2 linked regions of the Streptacidiphilus rugosus AM-16 genome follow. The protein of the gene in region 1 binds, or shares a complex with, the protein of each later gene. Links are inferred from orthologs where the notes say so. Each region holds a gene or a part of one and is shown on either strand. Other genes may lie near its edges.

Region 1 (6,074 bases):
GCCCCCGTGGCCGCCGGTGCGGCGACGCACCAACGGCGCGTCGGTCGCGGCGCTGCTGCTCGGACTGGCCCAGGTCTTCACCGCGGGGCTGTCCGGTGTGCCGGCGGTGATCTGCGGCGTGATCGCCAAACGGCAGCTGCGCGACCGGGACGAGGACGGCCAGGGCATGGCCACGGCGGGTATCGTCCTCGGCAGTCTCGGTTCCGTGCTGTGGGTGCTGATCTTCCTGTTCGGAATCGTCGCGGGGAGCGGTCCGGTCGGTCCCTGAGAGATCGTCCCGGCGGTCCGCCGCCGTCCGCTCACCCATTCGGCCCAGTGGCTTGACAGTCGCGCCTTGGGTCCACACGCATTTGTTTTGACCCGCGCCTTTGCGCTAGGTACGCTCTGACCTTGTGCCTGGGGTGTCCCCGGGTCTCTCGCGCGTGCGTGCATTCTGGCCGCCGCGCCATGGGATACCGCGCTTCCACACATCCGAGCTTCGCCAGTTCGGGGACGTGCAAGGTGCCCGACACACCCGACCGCGTGGGTCGGGGAGTCGGCGCGTGACGCACCAGGTTAGTTTCACCAGCCTTGGCACAGAGAATCGGAGATACGGTGCCTACGATCCAGCAGCTGGTCCGAAAGGGCCGGCAGGACAAGGTCGAGAAGAACAAGACGCCCGCACTGAAGGGTTCGCCCCAGCGCCGCGGCGTCTGCACGCGTGTGTACACGACCACCCCGAAGAAGCCGAACTCGGCTCTGCGTAAGGTCGCCCGTGTGCGCCTCACCAGCGGGATCGAGGTCACCGCCTACATTCCGGGCGAGGGCCACAACCTGCAGGAGCACTCCATCGTGCTCGTGCGTGGCGGTCGTGTGAAGGACCTGCCGGGTGTGCGTTACAAGATCATCCGCGGCTCTCTCGACACCCAGGGTGTGAAGAACCGCAAGCAGGCCCGCAGCCGCTACGGCGCCAAGAAGGAGAAGTAAAAAATGCCTCGTAAGGGCCCTGCCCCGAAGCGCCCGGTCATCATCGACCCGGTTTACGGCTCCCCTGTGGTGACCCAGCTCGTCAACAAGATCCTCCTGCACGGCAAGCGCTCCACCGCCGAGCGCATCGTGTACGGCGCCCTCGAGGGCGTCCGCGAGAAGACCGGCAACGACCCGGTGGTCGCGCTCAAGCGCGCCCTGGAGAACGTCAAGCCGACTCTCGAGGTCAAGTCCCGCCGCGTCGGTGGCGCGACCTACCAGGTGCCGGTCGAGGTCAAGCCCGGCCGCGCCAACACGCTGGCCCTGCGCTGGCTCGTCGGCTACTCCCGCGCCCGTCGCGAGAAGACCATGACCGAGCGTCTGCTCAACGAGATCCTGGACGCGAGCAACGGTCTGGGCGCCTCCGTGAAGCGTCGCGAGGACACCCACAAGATGGCCGAGTCCAACAAGGCCTTCGCGCACTACCGCTGGTAGTCCGTACCCCCTTCGAAACACGATTGAGAGAGCTGAGCCACCATGGCTGCAACCTCCCTTGACCTGGCCAGGACCCGCAACATCGGGATCATGGCGCACATCGACGCGGGCAAGACCACCACGACCGAGCGCATCCTGTTCTACACCGGTGTCTCGTACAAGATCGGTGAGGTCCACGACGGCGCTGCCACCATGGACTGGATGGAGCAGGAGCAGGAGCGCGGCATCACGATCACGTCGGCCGCGACGACCTGCCACTGGACGGTCGACGGCGTCGACAACACCATCAACATCATCGACACCCCGGGTCACGTCGACTTCACCGTCGAGGTGGAGCGTTCGCTCCGCGTCCTCGACGGCGCCGTGACGGTGTTCGACGGTGTCGCCGGTGTCGAGCCCCAGTCCGAGACGGTGTGGCGTCAGGCCGACCGTTACGGCGTCCCGCGCATCTGCTTCGTCAACAAGCTGGACCGCACCGGCGCGGAGTTCTTCCGCTGCGTCGACTCCATCGTCGACCGCCTGGGCGCGACCCCGCTGGTCATGCAGCTGCCGATCGGCGCCGAGTCGGACTTCACCGGTGTCGTCGACCTGGTGAAGATGAAGGCGCTGGTCTGGTCCGCCGAGGCCACCAAGGGCGAGATGTACGACGTCGTCGACATCCCGGCCACGCACACCGAGCTCGCCGAGGAGTACCGGGCCAAGCTGCTCGAGACCTCCGCGGAGGGCGACGACGAGCTGATGGAGCTCTTCCTCGAGGGCCAGGAGCCCACCGAGGACCAGCTCATCGCCGGCATCCGTCGCGGCACGCTCGCCAGCAACTTCACGCCGGTCTTCTGCGGCACCGCGTTCAAGAACAAGGGCGTCCAGCCCCTGCTCGACGCGGTCGTGAAGTACCTGCCCTCGCCGCTCGACGTCGAGAGCATCATCGGCCACAAGCCGGGCGACGAGTCCGTCGAGATCGCCCGCAAGGCGTCCGACGACGAGCCGCTGTCCGCGCTGGCGTTCAAGATCATGTCTGACCCGCACCTGGGCAAGCTCACCTTCGTCCGCGTGTACTCCGGCCGCCTCGAGGCGGGCACCCAGGTGCTCAACTCGGTCAAGGGCAAGAAGGAGCGCATCGGCAAGATCTACCGCATGCACGCGAACAAGCGTGAGGAGATCGACTCGGTGGGCGCCGGCGACATCATCGCCGTGATGGGTCTCAAGCAGACCACCACCGGTGAGACGCTGAGCGACGACAAGAACCCGGTCATCCTGGAGTCCATGGACTTCCCGGCCCCGGTCATCCGCGTCGCGATCGAGCCCAAGTCCAAGGGCGACCAGGAGAAGCTGGGTGTCGCCATCCAGCGTCTCGCGGAGGAGGACCCCTCCTTCCAGGTCAACACGGACGAGGAGACCGGCCAGACCATCATCGCCGGTATGGGCGAGCTGCACCTCGAGGTGCTGGTCGACCGTATGCGTCGTGAGTTCAAGGTCGAGGCGAACGTCGGCAAGCCGCAGGTCGCCTACCGCGAGACGATCCGCAAGGCCGTCGAGCGCATCGACTACACGCACAAGAAGCAGACCGGTGGTTCCGGCCAGTTCGCGAAGATCCAGATCGCGATCGAGCCGCTGGAGTCCGGCGAGGGCTACGAGTTCGTCAACAAGGTCACCGGTGGCCGCGTGCCGAAGGAGTACATCCCCTCGGTCGACGCCGGTGCCCAGGAGGCCATGGAGTTCGGTGTCCTGGCGGGCTACCCGCTGCAGGGCGTCCGGGTCATCCTCCTCGACGGTGCTTCGCACGACGTCGACTCCTCGGAGCTCGCGTTCAAGATCGCCGGTTCGATGGCGTTCAAGGAGGGTGCTCGCAAGGCGTCCCCCGTGCTGCTCGAGCCGATGATGGCCGTCGAGGTCACCACGCCCGAGGACTACATGGGCGATGTCATCGGCGACATCAACTCCCGCCGTGGCCAGATCCAGGCCATGGAGGAGCGGAGCGGCGCCCGGGTCGTCAAGGCCCTCGTCCCGCTGTCGGAGATGTTCGGCTACGTCGGCGACCTGCGCAGCAAGACGTCGGGCCGTGCCAGCTACTCCATGCAGTTCGACTCGTACGCCGAGGTTCCCCGGAACGTGGCGGAAGAGATCGTGGCCAAGGCCAAGGGCGAGTGACGACCGGAACATTCCGGTACGTAACACCCCTTAGGCTGTGAGGAGGTGGTCCTGGGGTTCACCCGAACGGTGAACCCCGGGCCCCTCCGGCCCCCAACCAGACCACCTGACGTCGAACGGCGTACAGAAACTGTCCTCAGGAGGACCCCAAAGTGGCTAAGGCCAAGTTCGAGCGGAGCAAGCCGCACGTCAACATCGGCACCATCGGTCACATTGACCACGGCAAGACCACCCTGACTGCCGCGATCACCAAGGTGCTGCACGACGCGTACCCGGACATCAACCCCTTCACGCCGTTCGACCAGATCGACAAGGCGCCGGAGGAGCGTCAGCGCGGTATCACCATCTCCATCGCGCACGTCGAGTACCAGACCGAGGCGCGTCACTACGCCCACGTCGACTGCCCCGGTCACGCGGACTACATCAAGAACATGATCACCGGTGCCGCCCAGATGGACGGCGCGATCCTGGTCGTGGCCGCCACCGACGGCCCGATGCCGCAGACCAAGGAGCACGTCCTCCTGGCCCGCCAGGTCGGCGTCCCCTACATCGTCGTCGCCCTGAACAAGGCCGACATGGTGGACGACGAGGAGATCCTGGAGCTCGTCGAGCTCGAGGTCCGCGAGCTGCTCTCCGAGTACGAGTTCCCGGGCGACGACCTTCCGGTCGTCCGCGTCTCCGCGCTGAAGGCGCTGGAGGGCGACAAGGAGTGGGGCGAGAAGCTCCTCGGCCTGATGCACGCGGTCGACGAGGCCATCCCGACCCCGGACCGCGACGTCGACAAGCCGTTCCTGATGCCGATCGAGGACGTCTTCACGATCACCGGTCGTGGCACCGTCGTCACCGGCCGCATCGAGCGTGGTGTCCTCAAGGTCAACGAGACTGTCGACATCATCGGCATCAAGGAGACCAAGACCACCACCACGGTCACCGGCATCGAGATGTTCCGCAAGCTGCTCGACGAGGGCCAGGCCGGTGAGAACGTCGGTCTGCTGCTCCGTGGCATCAAGCGCGAGGACGTCGAGCGCGGCCAGGTCATCATCAAGCCGGGTTCGGTCACGCCGCACACCGACTTCGAGGCCCAGGCCTACATCCTGTCGAAGGACGAGGGTGGCCGCCACACCCCGTTCTTCAACAACTACCGCCCGCAGTTCTACTTCCGTACCACGGACGTGACCGGCGTCGTGACCCTCCCCGAGGGCACCGAGATGGTCATGCCGGGCGACAACACCGCCATGACGGTCGCGCTGATCCAGCCGATCGCCATGGAGGAGGGCCTCAAGTTCGCCATCCGTGAGGGTGGCCGCACCGTGGGCGCCGGCCAGGTCACCAAGATCCTGAAGTAATTCCGGATCCTTCGGGCCAGGTACTCCTGTACCACTCGGACCCCGCTCTCCCGTCCTCGCGGACGGGGGAGCGGGGTCCGCTCGTTTCTGCCCTCCTGTGACTTCCGTCACATGCGCCCGCCCAGTGCTGTCAAAATGCGACAGAACACCCATTGATCGTGCACACGTATGACACATCCCTGATAGACAGGTGCATCGTTCACCCAGGAGGGGGACTGGCCGAACGGCTCTTCGTACGGGGGATGCGCGTTTCTGTGCGACAGCTGACGCAGCTGTGATCCAGACGCGGCACACCGGACACCTCCTCCCTGGACCGGACCTCGGCCCAGTTCCTAGGAGTGTCTGTATGGCCTTGCAGGTCAACGCGCCCAAGCATCGGCGAGCCCGCCGTTTCGGGCTGCCCGCCGCCATCGCGGCCACCGCCCTGGTGGGCGGTTCTTTTGCTCTTGCCACCGCCAACGCCTCGCCGGTGGGCCAGCCGGGCGCGGTCTCCGCGAGCCCGCAGCGGGTCGGTTCCGCCCCGCAGGCCCCGGTCGGCGCCGTCCAGGTCGGCGCGCCGTCGGACGACACCGCGCTCCGCCTGAGCGTCAACCTCCAGCCGCGGGACCCCGCGGAGGTGCGGGCCCTCGCCAAGGCGGTCACCACCAAGCACAACCCGCTGTACCACCACTACCTGTCGAAGGGTCAGTTCGGGAAGGTCTACGGGGCCACCCCGCAGACCATCGCGGCGGTCGAGGCCTCGCTGCGCGCCGAGGGTCTCACCCCCGGCGCGGTCAGCGCCGACCGTCTCTCCATCCCGGTCAGGACCACCGTGGGCCAGGCCGCCAAGGCCTTCCACACCGGCTTCGCGTCGTACCGTCTCAAGGACGGCACGACCGGCTTCCTGAACACCTCCGCGCCGCAGATCAGCGGTGCCGTGGCCGCGCAGCTGACCGGCATCGCCGGTCTGGACGCGACCTTCCGTCCGGTCGCCAACCACATCGTCGGCGCGTCCAAGAACGCCGCCGTCGTCAGCAAGTCGACCAAGAGCACGCGCGTCGCGCGGGCGGTCACGCCCAGCGACTCCGGGCCGCAGTTCTGCAGCACCGGCATCGCCGGAGTCGAGCAGACCATCCAGAACGAGACCGGCCGCAGCAGCTC
Region 2 (6,245 bases), 800 kb from region 1 along the record:
CAGATGGAGGTCAAGAAGTAGCACCGGCCGGGTCCGCCCGCCGCGCCTGCCACGTGCCCCGTCGCCCCACCGGTCACACTTGTGTGCTGACAGCGGTAGGCAACGGGGCACGAGTGCATGAGGAGCAAAGGGTGAGCGAGGACCCGGGCGCGGCGCGGCGGGCGCGGATCGAGGCGCTGCGCGCCCAGGAGGCGGCCAAGGCGCGGAAACGGAAGTTGCTGGCCTGGGGCGGCGGCGTGCTGGTGCTCGCCCTGGTCGTCGGCGCGGTGCTGTGGGCGACGCTGGGCAACTCGTCGAGCGGGTCGTCGGCGTCCGGGGCGTTCTGCGGGAACGTGGCCTCCGGAAGCCCCAACAACAAGCAGTGGGCGGGCCCGCCGGCGATGACCATCGACCCCGCGGCGAAGTACTCCGCGACGCTGAAGACCTCCTGCGGTGACATCGGCATCGCGCTGGACGCCAAGAACGCGCCGAAGACGGTCAACAACTTCGTCTTCCTGGCGCAGCAGAACTACTTCGACCACACCAAGTGCCACCGGCTGACCACCTCCGGCATCTACGTGCTGCAGTGCGGCGACCCGACGGCGACCGGCAGCGGCGGCCCCGGCTACAAGTTCGACGACGAGTACCTGAACGACCCGGCGATCAAGACCGGGGTCTACCCGGCGGGCACCGTGGCGATGGCCAACTCCGGCCCGAACACCAACGGTTCACAGTTCTTCCTGGTCTACAAGGACAGCCGGCTCTCGCCGAACTACACGCCCTTCGGGAAGATCACCTCGGGCCTGGACATCCTGGAGCACATCGCCGCGGACGGCGACGACAGCTCCAACGGCACCGGCGACGGCAAGCCCAACGACAACGTCGTGATCAACTCGGTTCCGGTGACCAAGGAATGAGAAAGAGGGGGTGCGGGGCCGAGGCCCCGCACCCCCTCCGGCGTTCCTTCACCAGGGGCTCTGCGCCCTACGCGCTCTTGTCCCTGCGCTCACGCTGGCCGCGGATGTCGCGCGGGACCAGGGTCGGGTTGACGTGCTCCAGGACCACGTTCTCGTCGACGACCACGCGGGCGACGTCCTTGCGCGAGGGAACCTCGTACATCACGGACATCAGCACCTCCTCCATGATCGCGCGCAGACCGCGGGCGCCGGTGGAGCGCTTGATCGCCTGGTCGGCGATGGCGTCGAGCGCCTCGGCGGTGAACTCCAGCTCCACACCGTCCAGCTCGAACAGCCGCCGGTACTGCTTGACCAGCGCGTTCTTCGGCTCGGTGAGGATCTGCAGCAGCGCGTCCCGGTCCAGGTTGTGGACGGAGGTGATCACCGGCAGACGGCCGATGAACTCGGGGATCATGCCGAACTTGACCAGGTCCTCCGGCATGACCTCGCGGAACATGTCGCTGGAGTCGATCTCGTGCTTGGAGCGGATCTGGGCGCCGAAGCCGATGCCCTTCTTGCCCGCGCGACCCTCGATGATGCGCTCCAGGCCGGAGAAGGCACCGCCCACGATGAACAGCACGTTCGTCGTGTCGATCTGGATGAACTCCTGGTGCGGGTGCTTGCGCCCGCCCTGCGGTGGCACCGAGGCGGTGGTGCCCTCCAGGATCTTCAGCAGCGCCTGCTGCACGCCCTCGCCGGAGACGTCACGCGTGATCGACGGGTTCTCGCTCTTGCGGGCGACCTTGTCGATCTCGTCGATGTAGATGATCCCGGTCTCGGCCTTCTTGACGTCGTAGTCCGCCGCCTGGATCAGCTTGAGCAGGATGTTCTCGACGTCCTCGCCGACGTAACCGGCCTCGGTCAGCGCCGTGGCGTCCGCGATGGCGAACGGCACGTTCAGCATCCGGGCCAGGGTCTGCGCCAGCAGCGTCTTGCCGGAGCCCGTGGGGCCCAGCAGCAGGATGTTGGACTTGGCGAGCTCGATGCCCTCGTCACGGCCGTGCTTGCCGTTCTCGCCGGCCTGGACGCGCTTGTAGTGGTTGTAGACCGCCACGGACAGCGCCTTCTTGGCGGTCTCCTGGCCGACCACGTAGCCGTCGAGGAACTCGTAGATCTCGCGGGGCTTGGGCAGCTCCTCGAAGCGAACCTCCGAGGTCTCCGCCAGTTCCTCTTCGATGATCTCGTTGCACAGGTCGATGCACTCGTCGCAGATGTACACGCCGGGCCCGGCAATGAGCTTCTTCACCTGCTTCTGGCTCTTGCCGCAGAACGAGCACTTGAGCAGGTCGCCACCGTCACCGATGCGTGCCACGAGGTGCTTCCCCTTCGCCAAAGGCTCCCTTGGGGGGTGGAGCCTGGTGCTTGGTATCCGACGGTACTCCGTCAGGACTCCCGATTCGCCGTGTTCGGCGGTCTTCCCGCTTCCGCCCTGGGCGAATATGCGAATCCGAATCGGCCGGAACGATACGTCGGTACTGACGATGGTGCCAGGCGTCGCCCCCGGCTCCAAGAGCCGGGGGCGTTCTGACTGCGTGGTGCTGGTCTCAGCAGCGCGGGCGCGCCGCCCTCACGGGACGGTCCCGCCCGGACCGCTCAGTCCAGCTGCGAGGTCTTGCGGGTGGAGATGATCTGGTCGATGAAGCCGTAGTTCAGCGCCTCCTCGGCCGTGAGGATCTTGTCGCGCTCGATGTCCTCGCTGATCTCCTGCTGGCTCTTGTGGGAGTGCTTGGAGAGCAGCTCCTCCAGCAGTTCGCGCATGCGCTGGATCTCGTGCGCCTGGATCTCCAGGTCGGAGACCTGGCCGCGGCCCGTCTCGGTGTAGGGCTGGTGGATCAGCACGCGGGCGTTCGGCAGCGCCATGCGCTTGCCCGGCGTGCCGGCGGCCAGCAGCACGGCGGCGGCGGAGGCCGCCTGGCCCATGCAGACCGTCTGGATGTCGGGCTTGACGAACTGCATGGTGTCGTAGATCGCCGTGAGCGCGGTGAAGGAGCCGCCGGGCGAGTTGATGTACATGGAGATGTCCCGGTCGGGGTCCATCGACTCCAGGCAGATCAGCTGCGCCATGATGTCGTTCGCGGAGGCGTCGTCGACCTGGGTGCCCAGGAAGATGATGCGCTCCTCGAAGAGCTTCGCGTACGGGTTGTACTCACGGAAGCCCTGGGAGGTGCGCTCCACGAAGGTGGGCAGGATGTAGCGGCCCTCGGCGCGCATGTTCTCCAGGCGCCCCTGCGCGCTGGACAGGCTGGGGATGTTCATCGGGATCTTCCGTCCTCCGGAACGAACGAACGTGGGTGTGGTCGGTGCTCGCGACGTGAGCGGGCTCGTGCTGCCGCTCAGGCGCCCGTGCCGCCGCCGCCGGGGACGTCCGCGGCGCTGTGCATGATGTTGTCGATGAGGCCGTACTCCTTGGCCTCCTGCGGCGTGAACCAGCGGTCACGGTCGGAGTCCGCGGTGATCTGCTCCGTCGTCTGGCCGCTGTGCTGGCCGATGAGTTCGGCCATGCGGTGCTTGAGCCGCACCAGCTGCTGGGCCTGGATCCGGATGTCGGTGGCGGAGCCGCCGAGACCGGCCGAGGGCTGGTGCATCAGGATCTCGGCGTTCGGCAGCGCGAAGCGCTTGCCCTTCGCGCCGGCGGTGAGCAGGAACTGGCCCATCGAGGCCGCCATGCCCATCGCGATGGTGACCACGTCGTTCTTGATGTACTGCATGGTGTCGTAGATCGCCATGCCGGCGGTGACCGAGCCGCCAGGGGAGTTGATGTAGAGGAAGATGTCCTTTTCCGGGTCGGCCGCGAGCAGCAGCAGCTGCGCGGTGATCCGGTTGGCGATGTCGTCGTCGACCTGCTGGCCGAGGAAGATGATGCGCTCGTTGAGCAGACGGTTGTAGACCTGGTCTCCCAGACCGCCGCCACCGATTTCGCCGGCGGCACGGGGAGTCACAAGACCGGGCATCGAGATCTGCGGAATCGTCACGTATCCACCTGCTCGTTGTTGACACGACGGCTGGTCGTCGAAGGCCGCCGTCACAGCGTTTCCACCGACCCTAACGCGCGGGCCTGGCCAGGCCATCCCTCACACCGACCTGTTCGCTTTGAGCGTCACGTGCACGGACGGTGGGCGATCTTCGCGGGAATCACGGCGGTCACGGCGGAGCGACGCCGCAGGGCCCGGACCGCGTGAAGCGGTCCGGGCCCTGCACCGTTCAGAACTGCGCACCCGTGGGGACGCGGGAGGCTCAGGCCTCCGTGGTCTCCTCGACGGCCTCGACCGTCTCGGTGGCCTCGGCGGACTCGGTGGTCTCGTCCTCGTCCTCGTCGTCGGAGAAGTCCACGACGTTGCCCTCGGTGTCGACGACCTTGGCGGCCTCGACGACGGCCGCGAGCGCCTTTCCGCGGACGACCTCACCGACGAGCAGCGGCACCTGGCCGCCCTCGACGACCTGCTGGGCGAACTGGTCCGGCGTCATGCCGGAACCGGCGGCGCGGCGCAGCAGGTGCTCGGTGAGCTCCTCCTGGGAGACGCCCAGCTCCTCCTTGGCCGCAATGGCGTCCAGCACGAACTGGGTCTTGATGCCCTTCTTGGCCTGCTCGTCGAGCTCGGCGTCGAAGGACTCGGCGGTCTTGTCCTGCAGCTTCAGCCAGCCGTCGAGGTCCAGGCCCATCTGCGGGAGCTGGTGGTGCTCGAGGTTGTGCTTGCGGGTCTGGACCTCGTCCGCGAGCAGCTTCTCCGGGTACGGCATGTCGACCTGCTCGAGGAGCGCGTCGAGGACCTTCTCCTGGGCCTGGGTGGCCTGGTCGAACTCCTTCATGCGGGCGAGCCGCTTGCGGGAGTCGTCCTTCAGCTCGTCCAGGGTGTCGAACTCGCTCGCCATCTGGGCGAACTCGTCGTCCAGGGTCGGGAGCTCCTTCTCCTGCACCGCGGTGACCGTGACGGTGACCTCGGAGTCCTTGCCCGCGGCGCTGCCGCCCTTGAGCTCGGTGGTGAAGGTGGCGCTGCCGCCGGCCTCCAGGCCGATGACGGCGTCGTCGATGCCGTCGAGCAGACGGCCGGAGCCGATCTCGTAGGTGACGCCGGTGGCGGTGCCGTCCTCGGGGACCTCACCGTCGACCTTGGCCTCGAGGTCCACCACGACGATGTCGCCGGCGGCCGCGGCACGCTCGACGGCGTTCACCGAGGCGAAGCGCTCGCGCAGCTGCTCCAGGCTCTTCTCGACGTCCTCGTCGGTGACCTCGATCGGGTCGACGGTCACCTCGATGGCGGCGAAGTCGGGGAGGGTGATCTCCGGACGGATGTCCACCTCGGCGGTGAACTTCAGGTCGCCGCCGTCGACGAGCGTCTCGACGCCCTCGATCTCGGTGATCTCCGGCTGGCCGAGGACGTCGATCTTGCCCTCTTCCACGGCCTGGCCGTAGAAGCGCGGCAGCGCGTCGTTGACGGCCTCCTCCAGCACGGCGCCGCGGCCGAAACGCTGGTCGATGACGCGAGCCGGGATCTTGCCCTTGCGGAAACCCGGAACCGTGACCTGCTGGTTGATCTTCTTGTACGCCGCGTCGAGGCTGGGCTTGAGCTCCTCGAAGGGCACCTCGACGGTGAGTCGAACCCGGGTCGGGTTCAGAGTCTCCACGGCGCTCTTCACGGTTGGGTCTCCTTGGGGGCTTTACGGTCGGTTGTCCGCCACGAGCCCGGTCTTCGGGCACGCGGCGAGACGGGTGATGCGTCCTGAGTGACTATCGCCCGCCGGGCAGGTGGGGCCTTGGCCGCCCCCGCGATCACACTTGCGTGCGCTGCGGGAGGCACGTGCGCAGACGCCACCAGCGACCCATCCTACCGGTACCACAATCTGCCTTCGCCCCGTCGGGCGGACACGGCGTCCGTGCAGGTCAGAACGGCACTGCTCGCGCATGATCGCGCCACGGTCGCGCTTGGCTGGTCGGGGTGACCGGATTCGAACCGACGACCTTCCGCTCCCAAAGCGGACGCGCTACCAAACTGCGCCACACCCCGTTCGTCTGGCGAGACGTAGCGTACATGCTCCCCCAGGCCCGCCCGAGCGAATTCCGCCGACCGACACCACCGGACACCCGCAGCTCAAGCGGTGTGCGCACACGCCCCCGCGTCCGCTACCCTGATCCCCGAACACCCCCTGCGGGCGTAGCTCAATGGTAGAGCCCTAGTCTTCCAAACTAGCTACGCGGGTTCGATTCCCGTCGCCCGCTCGTACGCCGAAGGCCCAGGCCAGGGACATGATCCCCAGCCTGGGCCTTTCGCGTTCCAGGGGCGCTGACGCGCCCGTTGCCCGGGAGCAGGGGTC

Evidence for each region.
Region 2: the proteins of rpsG (region 1) and tig are in contact, whole or in part, in a crystal structure (PDB 3GTY), measured with the Thermotoga maritima proteins. The link is inferred for Streptacidiphilus rugosus AM-16 from one-to-one orthologs. Residues at the interface, in WP_004081843.1 of Thermotoga maritima: Lys34, Lys52, Lys55, Glu59, Arg62, Gln63, Glu66, Asn67, Lys69, Val71, Arg95, Ala109, Lys110, Lys111, Gly112, Arg113, Pro114, Glu117, Glu121, Ile124, Ala125, Tyr127, Asn128, Asn129, Thr130, Gly131, Lys135, Asp139, Arg142, Met143; in WP_004081061.1 of Thermotoga maritima: Glu122, Val124, Val129, Leu130, Tyr133, Glu188, Gly259, Ile262, Tyr263, Glu266, Ser270, Glu273, Gln274, Glu277, Arg308, Gln311, Ile312, Ser315, Tyr316, Glu325, Arg329, Arg336, Leu363, Phe366, Trp367, Arg373, Leu377, Arg381, Leu384, Glu387.

Annotation. Positions count from the first base shown.
Region 1 is NZ_JQMJ01000004.1:3,410,313-3,416,386, reverse strand. Bases 1-2,704 are described here. They hold rpsG (30S ribosomal protein S7), read left to right. Parts: upstream 1-969; coding sequence 970-1,440; downstream 1,441-2,704. Other genes in these bases: fusA (elongation factor G), read left to right, coding at 1,483-2,704; rpsL (30S ribosomal protein S12), read left to right, coding at 595-966; BS83_RS24375 (DUF1707 and DUF4190 domain-containing protein), read left to right, coding at 1-268. Also shown: more of fusA, read left to right, coding at 2,705-3,588; tuf (elongation factor Tu), read left to right, coding at 3,741-4,934; BS83_RS24350 (S53 family peptidase), read left to right, coding at 5,281-6,074.
Region 2 is NZ_JQMJ01000004.1:2,614,265-2,620,509, forward strand. Bases 3,371-6,245 are described here. They hold tig (trigger factor), read right to left. Parts: upstream 5,571-6,245; coding sequence 4,170-5,570; downstream 3,371-4,169. Other genes in these bases: BS83_RS20965 (ATP-dependent Clp protease proteolytic subunit), read right to left, coding at 3,371-3,886; BS83_RS20985 (hypothetical protein), read right to left, coding at 6,244-6,245. In the rest of the region: BS83_RS45585 (hypothetical protein), read left to right, coding at 1-21; BS83_RS45590 (peptidylprolyl isomerase), read left to right, coding at 132-896; ATP-dependent Clp protease ATP-binding subunit ClpX, read right to left, coding at 964-2,247; BS83_RS20960 (ATP-dependent Clp protease proteolytic subunit), read right to left, coding at 2,529-3,191; more of BS83_RS20965, read right to left, coding at 3,269-3,370. UniProt on the Bacillus subtilis protein: Involved in protein export. Acts as a chaperone by maintaining the newly synthesized protein in an open conformation. Functions as a peptidyl-prolyl cis-trans isomerase.